One region of the Pantoea deleyi genome, then DNA from elsewhere that is predicted to be linked to it. Evidence: predicted binding sites of a transcription regulator. Region 1 holds the regulator's gene; each other region holds the start of a gene.
The links. Region 1 encodes PurR, which represses purine synthesis genes. Its sites were predicted from a motif close to CANGCAAACGTTTGCNTG; they were not measured.

Region 1 (4,252 bases):
CGCCAGGCTGGCGGCGAAGCAGAGTCCCAGCTGCAGCGTGTTCTGCAGCGCGGCCGCTTTCCCGGTCGCGTGCGGGAACGGCATCAGGGCACTGGCGACCACAATCGGATAAATCGCACCGTTTGCCAGCGCCATGCCGCAGAACGGCACCATCAGACCGGCCAGAGTGCTACTGCCTGAAAGCGCCACGGCAAACAGCGCCAGGATGCTCAGGCTGTAAATCCCCAGCAGCGCGGGCAGGAGCTGTGCGCCGTTGAAGCGGTTAAGCAGGGCACGGCAGCCAAATCCGCCAATCAGAAAGGCGAGCGTCTGTGGCACATAGCTCAGGCCGATATCAGCGGGCGAAAGGCCCAGATCCGCCAGGATAAAGGGGGAACCGGTCAGCCACGCGAAAAAGCTGGCAGAGCAGGCGGAGTAGATCAGCACATTGCCACTGTAGATGCGTGATTTCAGTAGCGTAAAGAAGCCGGGCTGAGACCCTTTCGCTTCCGCCGCTTTGCGCACGCCGGGCAGGCGCAGGGTTACGAGGATCAGCGCGACCGCAATCAGCGTCAGCACCAGGAAAATCGAACGCCAGTGGAAGTGGCCGATCAGCCAGGCACCCAGCAGCGGCGCCAGCGCCGGAGAGAGGGCGACCAGCGGCATGATAGTGGCAAAGACTTTGCTGGCCCGCGCGGCAGGGTAGCGGTCCACCACCAGCGCCTGCCAGCTCACGGCAGCGGCACAGACGCCAATCGCCTGAACAAAGCGCAGCGCCAGCATCAGGGCGATATCGCTGACCCACAGCATCCCGGCGCAGCCGACGGCAAACAGCGTCAGACCGGCCAGCAGCACCGGCTTGCGGCCAATGCGGTCCGACAGCGGCCCCCAGAAGAGCTGGCCACAGGCAAAGCCGGCCAGAAAGAGACTCATACTGGCGCTGATCAGGCCGGGCGAGGTATTAAAGCTCTGCTGCATCGCTCCGAAGGCGGGCAGGTACATATCCGTGGCCAGAAAGCCCAGCATACTCAGCAGGGCAAGATAGGGCATAAATCCTTTATTCGATAACATCTGATTCTCATTTTTGCAGGATGAACGCGGCAGAGTGTAAAAGGTGCGTTTGCCGCTGTGAAACGCTAATATTTGCCGATTGCTGTTAAAAATTTTGAAGGCAGATTATGTGGTCCGAATATGCATTAGAGGTGGTTGACGCCGTGGCGCGCGGCGGCAGCTTCAGCGCGGCCGCGCAGGAGTTGCATCGGGTGCCCTCTGCCATCAGCTATACTGTGCGTCAGCTGGAGACCTGGCTGGCGGTGCCGCTGTTCGAGCGTCAGCATCGGGAAGTGGTATTGACCCCGGCAGGGGAACATTTCGTCCGCGAAGGGCGCAGCGTCATCAAAAAAATGCTCGCCACCCGCCGACAGTGTCAGCAGCTGGCAAATGGCTGGCGCGGCCAGCTGAGCATCGCCGTTGACCGCATCGCCAAGCCTCAGCGCACCCGCCAGCTGGTCAAAGATTTCTATCGTCACTTTCCGGATATGGAGCTGAGCATCAGTTATGAGGTGTTCAATGGCGTCTGGGATGCGCTGGCCGACGGGCGGGTGGAGATCGCGATTGGCGCGACCCAGGCGATACCGGTAGGGGGGCGTTTTGCCTTCCGCGATATGGGCACGCTCAACTGGCGCTGCGTGGTCGCGCCCGATCATCCGCTGACGCAGGCGAGCCAGATCGATGACGATACGCTGCGCAGCTGGCCGTCGCTGGTGCTGGAAGATACCTCGCGGGCGCTGCCGCGCCGCATGACGTGGACGCTGGATAATCAGCGCAGGCTGGTGGTGCCGGAGTGGCAGACCGGGCTGGAGTGTGTGCAGGCGGGCTTGTGTGTGGCGATGGTGCCGGGCCATCTGGCCAGGCCGCTGCTCGACAGCGGCGAACTGGCCGAACTGACGCTGCCGGTTCCCTTTCCGGACAGTCCCTGCTGCGTCAGCTGGGCAGAAGATCGCGCATCACCGGCGACAGGCTGGTTGCTCAGCTATCTGGGCGATGCGCAGACGCTTAATCAGGAGTGGTTAAGCGAAGATTAACGACGGTAGTCGCGGAACGGACCATCGGCCACGGAGCGGCGTTCGATCAGCGTCGGGTGAACCTCGATGGTCTGCGACACTTCACGTTTGCTGGTGATGCGGTCCAGCAGCATATCCAGCGCCTTCTCACCCAGCTGGGCCTTGGGCTGATGAACCGTGGTCAGGGCTGGCGCGAAATAGCGGGCGTTGCGCACGTTATCATACCCGATCACCGAAATATCCTGAGGCACGCGCAACCCCATCTCGTCGGCGGCGCAAATCGCCCCCATCGCCATGATGTCACCGCCACAGAACACCGCCGTGGGGCGCTGCTTCTGCGACAGGATCTGCTGCATCGCCTGATAGCCTGACTCCGGCTCGAAGTCACCCTGCACGATCCATTCCGCGCGCGGCTGAATGTTCGCCTCTTCCAGCGCCTTCAGGAAACCGGCATGGCGGCCGCCGCCGGTATTGCGCTCCATCTGGCCGGGGATCGCGCCAATATCACGGTGTCCGCGTTCGATCAGATAGCGGCCGGCCAGATAGCCACCCTGGAAGGCGTTATCCAGCACCGTGTCGGTGAAGTCGGCGCGGGATTCGCCCCAGTCCATCACTACCATCGGGATGTTGCGGTTCTCTTCCAGCATCTGCAGCAGATCGTCCGGGTATTCGGAGCACATCACCAGCAGGCCATCCACGCGCTTCTGCGCCATCATGCTGAGATAGGCACGCTGCTTTTGCAGATCGTTGTGCGCATTGCCCAGAATCAGCGTGTAGCCCTTATCGAAGCAGTGATTCTCGACGGCTTCGATGATTTCAGCAAAGTAGGGGGCTTCGCTTGAGGTGGCCAGCAGCCCCAGCGTGCGCGTGTGGTTCACTTTCAGGCTGCGTGCCACGGCGCTGGGTGAGTAGTGCAGTTCCTTGATCGCCTGCCAGACCGCTTCGCGCGTCTCTTCAGCCACAAAGCGGGTTTTATTGATGACGTGCGAAACGGTGGTCGTGGAGACGCCAGCGCGTTTTGCCACATCTTTAATTGTTGCCATGAAAATCGGACTCCGGTGCTTATCTAACTCTCTGATAAGCGTAGTGTTAAACGTTTGCGTCTGCTCAGGGTTTTTTCCGCAAAAATGCAGCGTTCCTGGCCGGTAATCTGACCGCAGGCGGAGGAAAAACCGCCTGAAAAGATGCGCAAACGGAATCAGAGTTGCGCGCGTTGCGCAACAAAGGCGGGATTCTAACAAGGCTGGGCGGATAAAACGAGATTTTTACCGGGTCGTGTGGGAAAATGGAATAACCCTGTAAACTGTGTGACTAAGGAACAAGCTGTGAGTACTGACCTCAAACTGGCCTTAATGACCGCCGTCGGCTGTCTGCTGATGATTGTGGCCTTTAGTTTTACTGCCATTCTGCACTGATAAAAAAAAGCCGGGATTGTCCCGGCTTTTTTCTTTCTGTCGTGTGGCTCAGCGGATGGTTTTTGGCGTCATCACCCGGCGGGCGCCGATGTAGTGGCGCTGCCAGTAATCTTCCCCTAACGCGCTGATCTGGATATCTTTACCGGTGCGTGGCGACTGAATAAACTTGCCATCGCCCAGGTAGACGCCGACATGGTCGGCGGTGCCGCGGCCATTGATGCGGAAGAAGACCAGATCGCCTTTCTCCAGCGACTCACGCTTGATTGGCGCGGCGTCACGCAGGTGATACATCTCGTTGGCGGTACGCGGGATTTTGAATTTCACCAGATCCTTATAGGCGTACCAGACCAGGCCGCTGCAGTCGAAACCGGTGTGTGGCGAGGTTCCCCCCCACTGGTAGGGTTTACCCAGCTGGCCCATCAGTTTGGTCATCGCCGTTTCACGCGCCTTCTGGTAACGCTGGCGGTGAGATTTGCTCATTTTAATGGTGCCGGTTTCGCGGGTGTCGGCGTCGGCGGTTTTCAGCGTACGCTGATGACCATAACGTTTCTTGTCGTGATTCTTGCTGATGCGGGCGGTTTTAAGCGAGGTCTTCTTAGCAGGTGTCTGGGTCGCGGTGAGTTCAGCTTTTTTCTGTTTTTTCGTTTTAAGTTTCTGAACAGGCGTGACACGCGGTTTTTTGGAGACCGTTTTGACGGGGCGACGCTTGCGACGCTCATCGTCGCGCGCACTCTTTTTCTCTGCTTTATGCGCACTCACGTTCACCGGCGCGTGAGGCGACGCAGCGGCGGTGTT
Region 2 (4,252 bases), 1.6 Mb from region 1:
TATGGTGGAGCTAAGCGGGATCGAACCGCTGACCTCCTGCGTGCAAGGCAGGCGCTCTCCCAGCTGAGCTATAGCCCCATACAGTTACTGCAGAGACCACTACGTCCAACCGAGTACACTTCGTGAGAAGTGCAATTCGTGCTCAGGCAAGGCATGTCTTCGCGAAGCATAGTGAACTATGCGAGCCGGAGACATAACGCAGCGTGAGTGCGAATTTGGTAGGCCTGAGTGGACTTGAACCACCGACCTCACCCTTATCAGGGGTGCGCTCTAACCACCTGAGCTACAAGCCTGTAGAGGTTTTTTCTGCTCGTTACTTTTTATCAGACAATCTGTGTGAGCACTGCGCGGGAAGGTATCTTAAGGTAAGGAGGTGATCCAACCGCAGGTTCCCCTACGGTTACCTTGTTACGACTTCACCCCAGTCATGAATCACAAAGTGGTAAGCGCCCTCCCGAAGGTTAAGCTACCTACTTCTTTTGCAACCCACTCCCATGGTGTGACGGGCGGTGTGTACAAGGCCCGGGAACGTATTCACCGTGGCATTCTGATCCACGATTACTAGCGATTCCGACTTCACGGAGTCGAGTTGCAGACTCCGATCCGGACTACGACGCACTTTGTGAGGTCCGCTTGCTCTCGCGAGGTCGCTTCTCTTTGTATGCGCCATTGTAGCACGTGTGTAGCCCTACTCGTAAGGGCCATGATGACTTGACGTCATCCCCACCTTCCTCCGGTTTATCACCGGCAGTCTCCTTTGAGTTCCCGACCGAATCGCTGGCAACAAAGGATAAGGGTTGCGCTCGTTGCGGGACTTAACCCAACATTTCACAACACGAGCTGACGACAGCCATGCAGCACCTGTCTCAGCGTTCCCGAAGGCACCGGGGCATCTCTGCCCCGTTCGCTGGATGTCAAGAGTAGGTAAGGTTCTTCGCGTTGCATCGAATTAAACCACATGCTCCACCGCTTGTGCGGGCCCCCGTCAATTCATTTGAGTTTTAACCTTGCGGCCGTACTCCCCAGGCGGTCGACTTAACGCGTTAGCTCCGGAAGCCACTCCTCAAGGGAACAACCTCCAAGTCGACATCGTTTACGGCGTGGACTACCAGGGTATCTAATCCTGTTTGCTCCCCACGCTTTCGCACCTGAGCGTCAGTCTTCGTCCAGGGGGCCGCCTTCGCCACCGGTATTCCTCCAGATCTCTACGCATTTCACCGCTACACCTGGAATTCTACCCCCCTCTACGAGACTCAAGCCTGCCAGTTTCAAATGCAGTTCCCAGGTTAAGCCCGGGGATTTCACATCTGACTTAACAGACCGCCTGCGTGCGCTTTACGCCCAGTAATTCCGATTAACGCTTGCACCCTCCGTATTACCGCGGCTGCTGGCACGGAGTTAGCCGGTGCTTCTTCTGCGGGTAACGTCAATCGGCGCGGTTATTAACCGCACCGCCTTCCTCCCCGCTGAAAGTACTTTACAACCCGAAGGCCTTCTTCATACACGCGGCATGGCTGCATCAGGCTTGCGCCCATTGTGCAATATTCCCCACTGCTGCCTCCCGTAGGAGTCTGGACCGTGTCTCAGTTCCAGTGTGGCTGGTCATCCTCTCAGACCAGCTAGGGATCGTCGCCTAGGTGGGCCATTACCCCGCCTACTAGCTAATCCCATCTGGGTTCATCCGATAGTGAGAGGCCCGAAGGTCCCCCTCTTTGGTCTTGCGACGTTATGCGGTATTAGCCACCGTTTCCAGTGGTTATCCCCCTCTATCGGGCAGATCCCCAGACATTACTCACCCGTCCGCCACTCGTCACCCGAGAGCAAGCTCTCTGTGCTACCGTCCGACTTGCATGTGTTAGGCCTGCCGCCAGCGTTCAATCTGAGCCATGATCAAACTCTTCAATTTAAAGTTTGATTTGCCGGAACAAGTCCAGCGATGCTCATCTGTAAAACGTCATAATGAATTTCATTATGTGTTCACTCGTGAGGCTTAATATTTTTTGCGTCCGGAGACGCTGATATCAATCCTGCGAGTGCCCACACAGATTGTCTGATAAATTGTTAAAGAGCAGTGCGAACAGTGCGTTAGCGTCCTGTCGCGAGGTGGCGTATATTACGCTTTCCTCCTTCAGAGTCAACCTCTTTTTTCAGAAGTTTTCTCCGGCGGCGCAGTCTCCTGTGCCTCTCAGCCCGTTTCCCGTTGCCGGTGTGCCGTGTTGATGGAGGCGCATTATAGGGAGTTGTTCAGGCGGCGCAACCCATAAATTGCATAAAAAAGCGTGTTCGCTGCATTCCACAGCAAAAGCCGCTGTTATACGCAGTTACGCACAAGGTTATCCACACTGCACGGGCATAATGAATTTAGACGAGCATCGCGCAAACGTTTTCGCTACAATGCCGGGCATCGCTACGGATACCCCTTTTCGGGGCGTTACCTGAGGTTTTTGATCTTTTACTTCTTACAGAGAAGAGAAAAGTGCACTAAAGCCTGATGTAACGCTCTTATATACGCGAAACAAAGCCAAGGGATAAACCACCATGCAACAACCTCGTCCTGTACGCCGCGCCCTGCTCAGTGTCTCTGACAAAGCCGGTATCCTCGAATTTGCTCAGGCGCTCTCCCATCGCGGTGTCGAACTGCTCTCTACAGGTGGAACCGCTCGCCTGCTGGCGGAGGCGGGTCTGGCTGTCACAGAAGTCTCTGACTATACCGGCTTCCCGGAAATGATGGATGGACGTGTCAAAACCCTGCATCCGAAAGTACATGGCGGCATTTTGGGTCGTCGCGGCCAGGATGATGCCATTATGGCGCAGCATGACATCAGCCCAATCGACATGGTGGTCGTTAACCTTTATCCCTTTGCACAGACGGTTGCCCGTGAAGGGTGCTCACTGGAAGATGCCGTTGAGAACATCGATATCGGTGGCCCGACGATGGTACGTTCGGCTGCCAAGAACCATAAGGATGTGGCGATCGTGGTCAGCAGTGGCGACTACGAGGCGATCATCGCTGAGATGGATGCCCACGAAAATGGCCTGACGCTTGAAACCCGTTTCGATCTGGCGATTAAGGCGTTTGAACACACCGCCTCGTATGACAGCATGATCGCTAACTATTTCGGTAGCCTGGTGCCCGCCTATCACGGCGAACGTAATCAGCCCGCCGGCCGCTTCCCCCGTACCCTGAATCTGAACTTCATTAAGAAACAGGATATGCGCTACGGTGAAAACAGCCATCAGGATGCCGCCTTCTATATAGAAGAGAACATTGCCGAAGCGTCGGTAGCGACAGCGCAGCAGGTTCAGGGCAAGGCGCTCTCCTATAACAACATTGCCGACACAGACGCGGCGCTGGAGTGTGTGAAAGAGTTCAGCGAGCCCGCCTGCGTTATCGTCAAGCATGCTAACCCCTGCGGCGTGGCAACCGGTGACAGCCTGCTGTCAGCCTATGACCGCGCTTATCAGACCGACCCGACCTCTGCATTTGGCGGCATCATCGCCTTAAACCGCGAGCTGGATGAAGCCACGGCGCAGGCGATTATCAGCCGTCAGTTCGTCGAGGTGATCATCGCTCCGGCCGTTTCCGATGCGGCCCTGAAAATCACCGCCGCTAAGCAGAACGTTCGTGTGCTGATTTGCGGTCAGTGGCAGACCCGCACGGCGGCGCTGGATTTCAAACGTGTGAACGGCGGCCTGCTGGTTCAGGATCGCGATCTCGGCATGGTTGACGCCAGCCAGCTGCGCGTGGTCAGCAAGCGTCAGCCGTCAGAGCAGGAGCTGCGTGATGCGCTGTTCTGCTGGAAGGTGGCCAAGTTTGTGAAATCGAACGCCATCGTTTATGCACGCGACGGCATGACGATCGGTATCGGCGCCGGACAGATGAGCCGCGTCTATTCCGCGAAGATTGCGGGTATCAAAGCCGGTGATGAAGGTCTGGAAGTCAAAGGCTCGGCGATGGCGTCGGATGCGTTCTTCCCCTTCCGCGACGGTATTGATGCTGCAGCCGCAGTGGGTGTGAGCTGTGTGATCCAGCCTGGCGGCTCTATTCGCGATGAAGAAGTGATCGCCGCTGCAGATGAGCACGGCATTGCCATGATCTTCACCGACATGCGCCATTTCCGCCATTAATCACTCCGGAGAGTAACAGATGAAAATTTTAGTAATCGGCAACGGCGGACGTGAACATGCGCTGGCCTGGAAAGCCGCTCAGTCGCCGCTGGCGGAAACCGTGTTCGTTGCGCCGGGTAACGCC
Region 3 (4,252 bases), 1.1 Mb from region 1:
CAGGTGCGCAGCTTTTCGGTCGACGCGATGAAGCGCCTGATGGCCGCCAGCTGGCCGGGCAACGTTCGCCAGCTGGTAAACGTGATTGAGCAGTGCGTTGCGCTCAGCTCATCGCCGGTGATCAGCGATGCGCTGGTGGAGCAGGCGTTAAGTGGCGAAAACAGCGCCTTGCCGACCTTCGCGGAGGCCCGCAATCAGTTCGAGCTGAACTATCTGCGAAAACTGCTGCAGATGACCAAAGGCAATGTCACCAACGCCGCACGCCTGGCCGGACGCAATCGCACCGAGTTCTATAAGCTGCTGTCCCGCCATGAACTGGATGCCAGTGATTTCAAAGAGTAGCCTGGCCAAACTCCGCACGCGGGCGGGGTGCCCGGATGGGATTGCGGTACCCGGCGTAGTCTGACAGCGCTTGCGGCCGCCCGAAGAATCCCGGATATTACCGCCCGACAGCGCCAGCAACATTTATACTTGATATACCCTCTGACCATGGAGGGAGTGAAAAAGGGTCTGACATGAAAAAGATTGATGCGATTATTAAACCATTCAAACTCGATGATGTTCGTGAAGCCTTAGCGGAAGTGGGCATCACCGGGATGACCGTGAGCGAAGTGAAAGGCTTTGGCCGTCAGAAAGGGCACACCGAGCTGTATCGCGGCGCAGAATATATGGTCGATTTTTTACCGAAAGTGAAAATCGAGATGGTGGTTGGCGACGATATCGTTGATACCTGCGTCGAGACCATTATGCGCACTGCGCAGACCGGCAAAATCGGTGACGGTAAGATCTTTGTCTTCGACGTGGCGCGCGTTGTGCGTATCCGTACCGGCGAGGAGGACGAAGAGGCGATCTGATTTCCTCTTCGGCAGAACAAAAAAAGCCCGCGCTGCGGGCTTTTTTTATGGGGTCATCACATCCCTTTGTGCGGGCCAAAGAGTTCGTAGTGGATACGCGGCGCGGCGACACCGGCATCACGCAGCTGCGCCACCACATGCTGCATAAAGGGCAGCGGGCCACAGAGGTAAAAGTGCGTTTCGGGTGAGGCGAGCCGCCCGGAGAGCTGGCTGATATCCATCACGCCCTGCGCATCATAGCGACCGGCATCCTCCGCCGTGGGATGGCGATACCAGACCCGGCTGACGAAATCGCTGAGCGGGGCGCCCGTGTCGCGCACTTCTTCTGCAAAGGCGTGCTGTTTGCCATTCTCCGCCGCGTGCAGCCAGCTGACAGACGCCGCATGGTGAGCGGCCGCCAGCGCATGCAGCATCGCCAGCATCGGCGTCTGCCCGACGCCCGCAGAGATCAGCGCCACCGGGGTGAGCGGCTCGATATCCAGGAAGAAGTCGCCGTGCGGCGCGGCCAGCTGCAGCACATCGCCCACCCTGCCGTGCTCATGCAGCCAGCCGGAGACCGTACCCTGCGGCTCGCGTTTTACCGCGATACGATAATCCTGGCCGTTGCTGAGGTGCGTCAGTGAATACTGACGAATCTGGTGATGATCGAAGCTGGCGGGCTGCAGATGCACCGTCAGATACTGGCCCGGTTTAAAGGCGGCAACCGGGCCGCCACCGACCGGCGCAAAGGTAAAACTCTTGATCGCTTCGCTCTGCGGCTCGATGGCGCTGATGCGAAAGGCGCGGGTGCCGCGCCAGCCGCCAGGCTGCTGTTCCGTCGCCTGATAGATCTCCGCTTCCCGCCTGATAAACAGATCCGCCAGCACGCCATAGGCCCGTCCCCATGCCGCCAGCACCTCATCGCCCGGATTCAGCAGCGCCTCAATGGTCGCCAGCAGGTTCTCGCCAACGATGGCGTACTGCTCAGGCTGAATATTCAGGCTGGTGTGCTTCTGGGCGATCTTCTCCACCGCAGGCCGCAGCACGGCCAGACTCTCCAGATTGGCGCCGTAGGCGCAGATCGCATTGAACAGCGCTTCACGCTGATCGCCGTTACGCTGGTTGTTCATGTTAAAGACATTTTTGAGTTCCGGATGGCGCGACAGCATGCGGTCATAAAAGTGTGCCGTCAGCGCCGGGCCGCAGGCGGCAATGGCTGGCAGGGTCGATTTAACGGTGGCGATAGTCTGTGCATCAAGCATAAAAAGAGCCTCACAGTAAAAGATGTATTTTAAATGCATCTTATGGCGGCACGGCCCATCCTGTAAATATGAAGATCGTTTTTCCGGCCAACAGAGTGGCAACTTTTATGTGCATTTAACTAAAAGGGCGCGCACTGGCTGGCGTTAAACGCCGGGCGGCAGGCGGGGGAAAAGGTGTAAAAAAGCGGTGCCAGTCGCCAGCCAATCGTTTGCGTAAAAAGAGGCGGTTCACCCTACCTTCACCTGTTAAAACGGTTTACACTGTGGGCCTTCGCCCCTGAAGAGGGGTAAATACCGTCAGAAAGTTAGCTGAGTCAGGAGATCCGGATGTTAAAGCGTGATATGAACATTGCCGATTACGATGCCGAGTTATGGCAGGCAATGGAGCAGGAGACAGTGCGTCAGGAAGAGCACATTGAACTGATTGCTTCTGAAAACTACACCAGCCCGCGTGTTATGCAGGCGCAGGGTTCTCAGCTCACCAACAAATACGCTGAAGGTTATCCGGGCAAACGCTACTACGGCGGTTGTGAATACGTTGATATCGTTGAGCAACTGGCTATCGACCGCGCTAAAGCGCTGTTTGGTGCCGATTACGCTAACGTGCAGCCACACTCCGGTTCCCAGGCTAACTTCGCGGTTTACACGGCGCTGCTGCAGCCGGGCGATACCATTCTTGGCATGAACCTGGCGCACGGTGGACACCTGACCCACGGCTCACCGGTTAACCTGTCAGGCAAACTTTATAACGTCGTGGCTTACGGTATCGATGAAGCCGGTAAGATTGACTACGATGAGCTGGCTGAACTGGCGAAAACCCACAAGCCAAAAATGATCGTGGGCGGCTTCTCGGCTTACTCCGGCGTCTGCGACTGGGCGAAAATGCGCGAGATCGCGGACAGCGTCGGCGCATGGCTGTTCGTCGATATGGCTCACGTTGCCGGTCTGGTGGCCGCTGAGGTCTACCCAAGCCCGATCCCGCATGCGCATATCGTGACCTCCACCACCCACAAAACCCTGGCGGGTCCGCGCGGCGGCATCATCCTGGCAAAAAACGGCGACGAAGATTTCTACAAGAAACTGAACTCGGCGGTCTTCCCTGGCGGGCAGGGTGGTCCTCTGATGCACGTTATCGCCGGTAAAGCCGTTGCCTTCAAAGAGGCGATGGAGCCGGAATTCAAAACCTACCAGCAGCAGGTGGCAAAAAACGCCAAAGCGATGGTGGAGGTGCTGATCGCGCGCGGCTACGACATCGTTTCGGGCGGCACGCACAACCATCTGTTCCTGATCGATCTGGTGAGCAAAAACCTGACCGGTAAAGAGGCGGATGCGGCGCTGGGCCGTGCCAACATCACCGTGAACAAAAACAGCGTGCCAAACGATCCGAAAAGCCCGTTTGTCACCTCCGGTATCCGTATCGGTACGCCGGCAGTGACCCGTCGCGGCTTTAAAGAAGCCGACGTGCGTGAGCTGGCGGGCTGGATCGCCGACGTGCTGGACAACATCAATGACGAAGCGACCATTGAGCGCACCAAACAGAAAGTGCTGGATATCTGCAGCCGTCTGCCGGTCTACGCCTGATCGATAACCCGTTGTGACACCGTATAAAAAGGATGGCATCTGCCATCCTTTTTTATTGCCTGTCCCGCGGCGCTCTGCCAGAGTAGCGCCCACTTATGCTGCCATGCGGCACACCTGCTGGAGGGAATATGGCAATCGCGTCTGCCAGATGGCTCGGACTGGGCTACTTCACATACTTCTTCTGTTACGGCATCTACCTGCCATTCTGGGGCGTCTGGCTGAAAGGCACCGGGCTGGATGCGGAAAAGATCGGCCTGCTATTGGGCTGCGGCATGGTGGCGCGTTTTGTCGGCAGCCTGCTGATCGCCTCTCAGGTCCGCAACCCTGGGCGGCTGATCACCGCACTGCGCCTGCTGGCGCTGATGACCTGCCTGTCTGCCGCCGGTTTCTGGGCAGGGGAGCAGTGGATGTGGCTGCTGACCGTGATGATCGGCTTTAACCTCTTCTTTTCGCCACTGGTGCCGCTCAGCGATGCGCTGGCCGCCACCTGGACGCAGCAGATTGGCCTGGCGTACGGGCCGGTCAGGTTGTGGGGATCGCTGGCCTTTGTCGTCAGCTCGGCGTTAACCGGCATGC

Region 2: the regulator PurR is predicted to act here: its motif matches at 2,374-2,391, upstream of purH (bifunctional phosphoribosylaminoimidazolecarboxamide formyltransferase/IMP cyclohydrolase).
Region 3: the regulator PurR is predicted to act here: its motif matches at 2,294-2,311, upstream of glyA (serine hydroxymethyltransferase).

Annotation. Positions count from the first base shown of each region.
Region 1 covers NZ_CP071405.1:2,177,942-2,182,193, reverse strand. The annotation lists gene punC (purine nucleoside transporter PunC) at 1-1,050, opposite strand, end outside; gene punR (DNA-binding transcriptional activator PunR) at 1,158-2,063, shown strand; gene purR (HTH-type transcriptional repressor PurR) at 2,060-3,085, opposite strand; gene cydH (cytochrome bd-I oxidase subunit CydH) at 3,368-3,457, shown strand; gene J1C59_RS10230 (C40 family peptidase) at 3,506-4,252, opposite strand, start outside.
Region 2 covers NZ_CP071405.1:3,786,553-3,790,804, forward strand. The annotation lists tRNA gene J1C59_RS17775 (tRNA-Ala) at 3-78, opposite strand; tRNA gene J1C59_RS17780 (tRNA-Ile) at 217-293, opposite strand; rRNA gene J1C59_RS17785 (16S ribosomal RNA) at 367-1,906, opposite strand; gene purH (bifunctional phosphoribosylaminoimidazolecarboxamide formyltransferase/IMP cyclohydrolase) at 2,539-4,128, shown strand; gene purD (phosphoribosylamine--glycine ligase) at 4,148-4,252, shown strand, end outside.
Region 3 covers NZ_CP071405.1:1,048,919-1,053,170, forward strand. The annotation lists gene glrR (two-component system response regulator GlrR) at 1-342, shown strand, start outside; gene glnB (nitrogen regulatory protein P-II) at 516-854, shown strand; gene hmpA (NO-inducible flavohemoprotein) at 911-2,095, opposite strand; gene glyA (serine hydroxymethyltransferase) at 2,423-3,676, shown strand; gene J1C59_RS05080 (3-phenylpropionate MFS transporter) at 3,805-4,252, shown strand, end outside.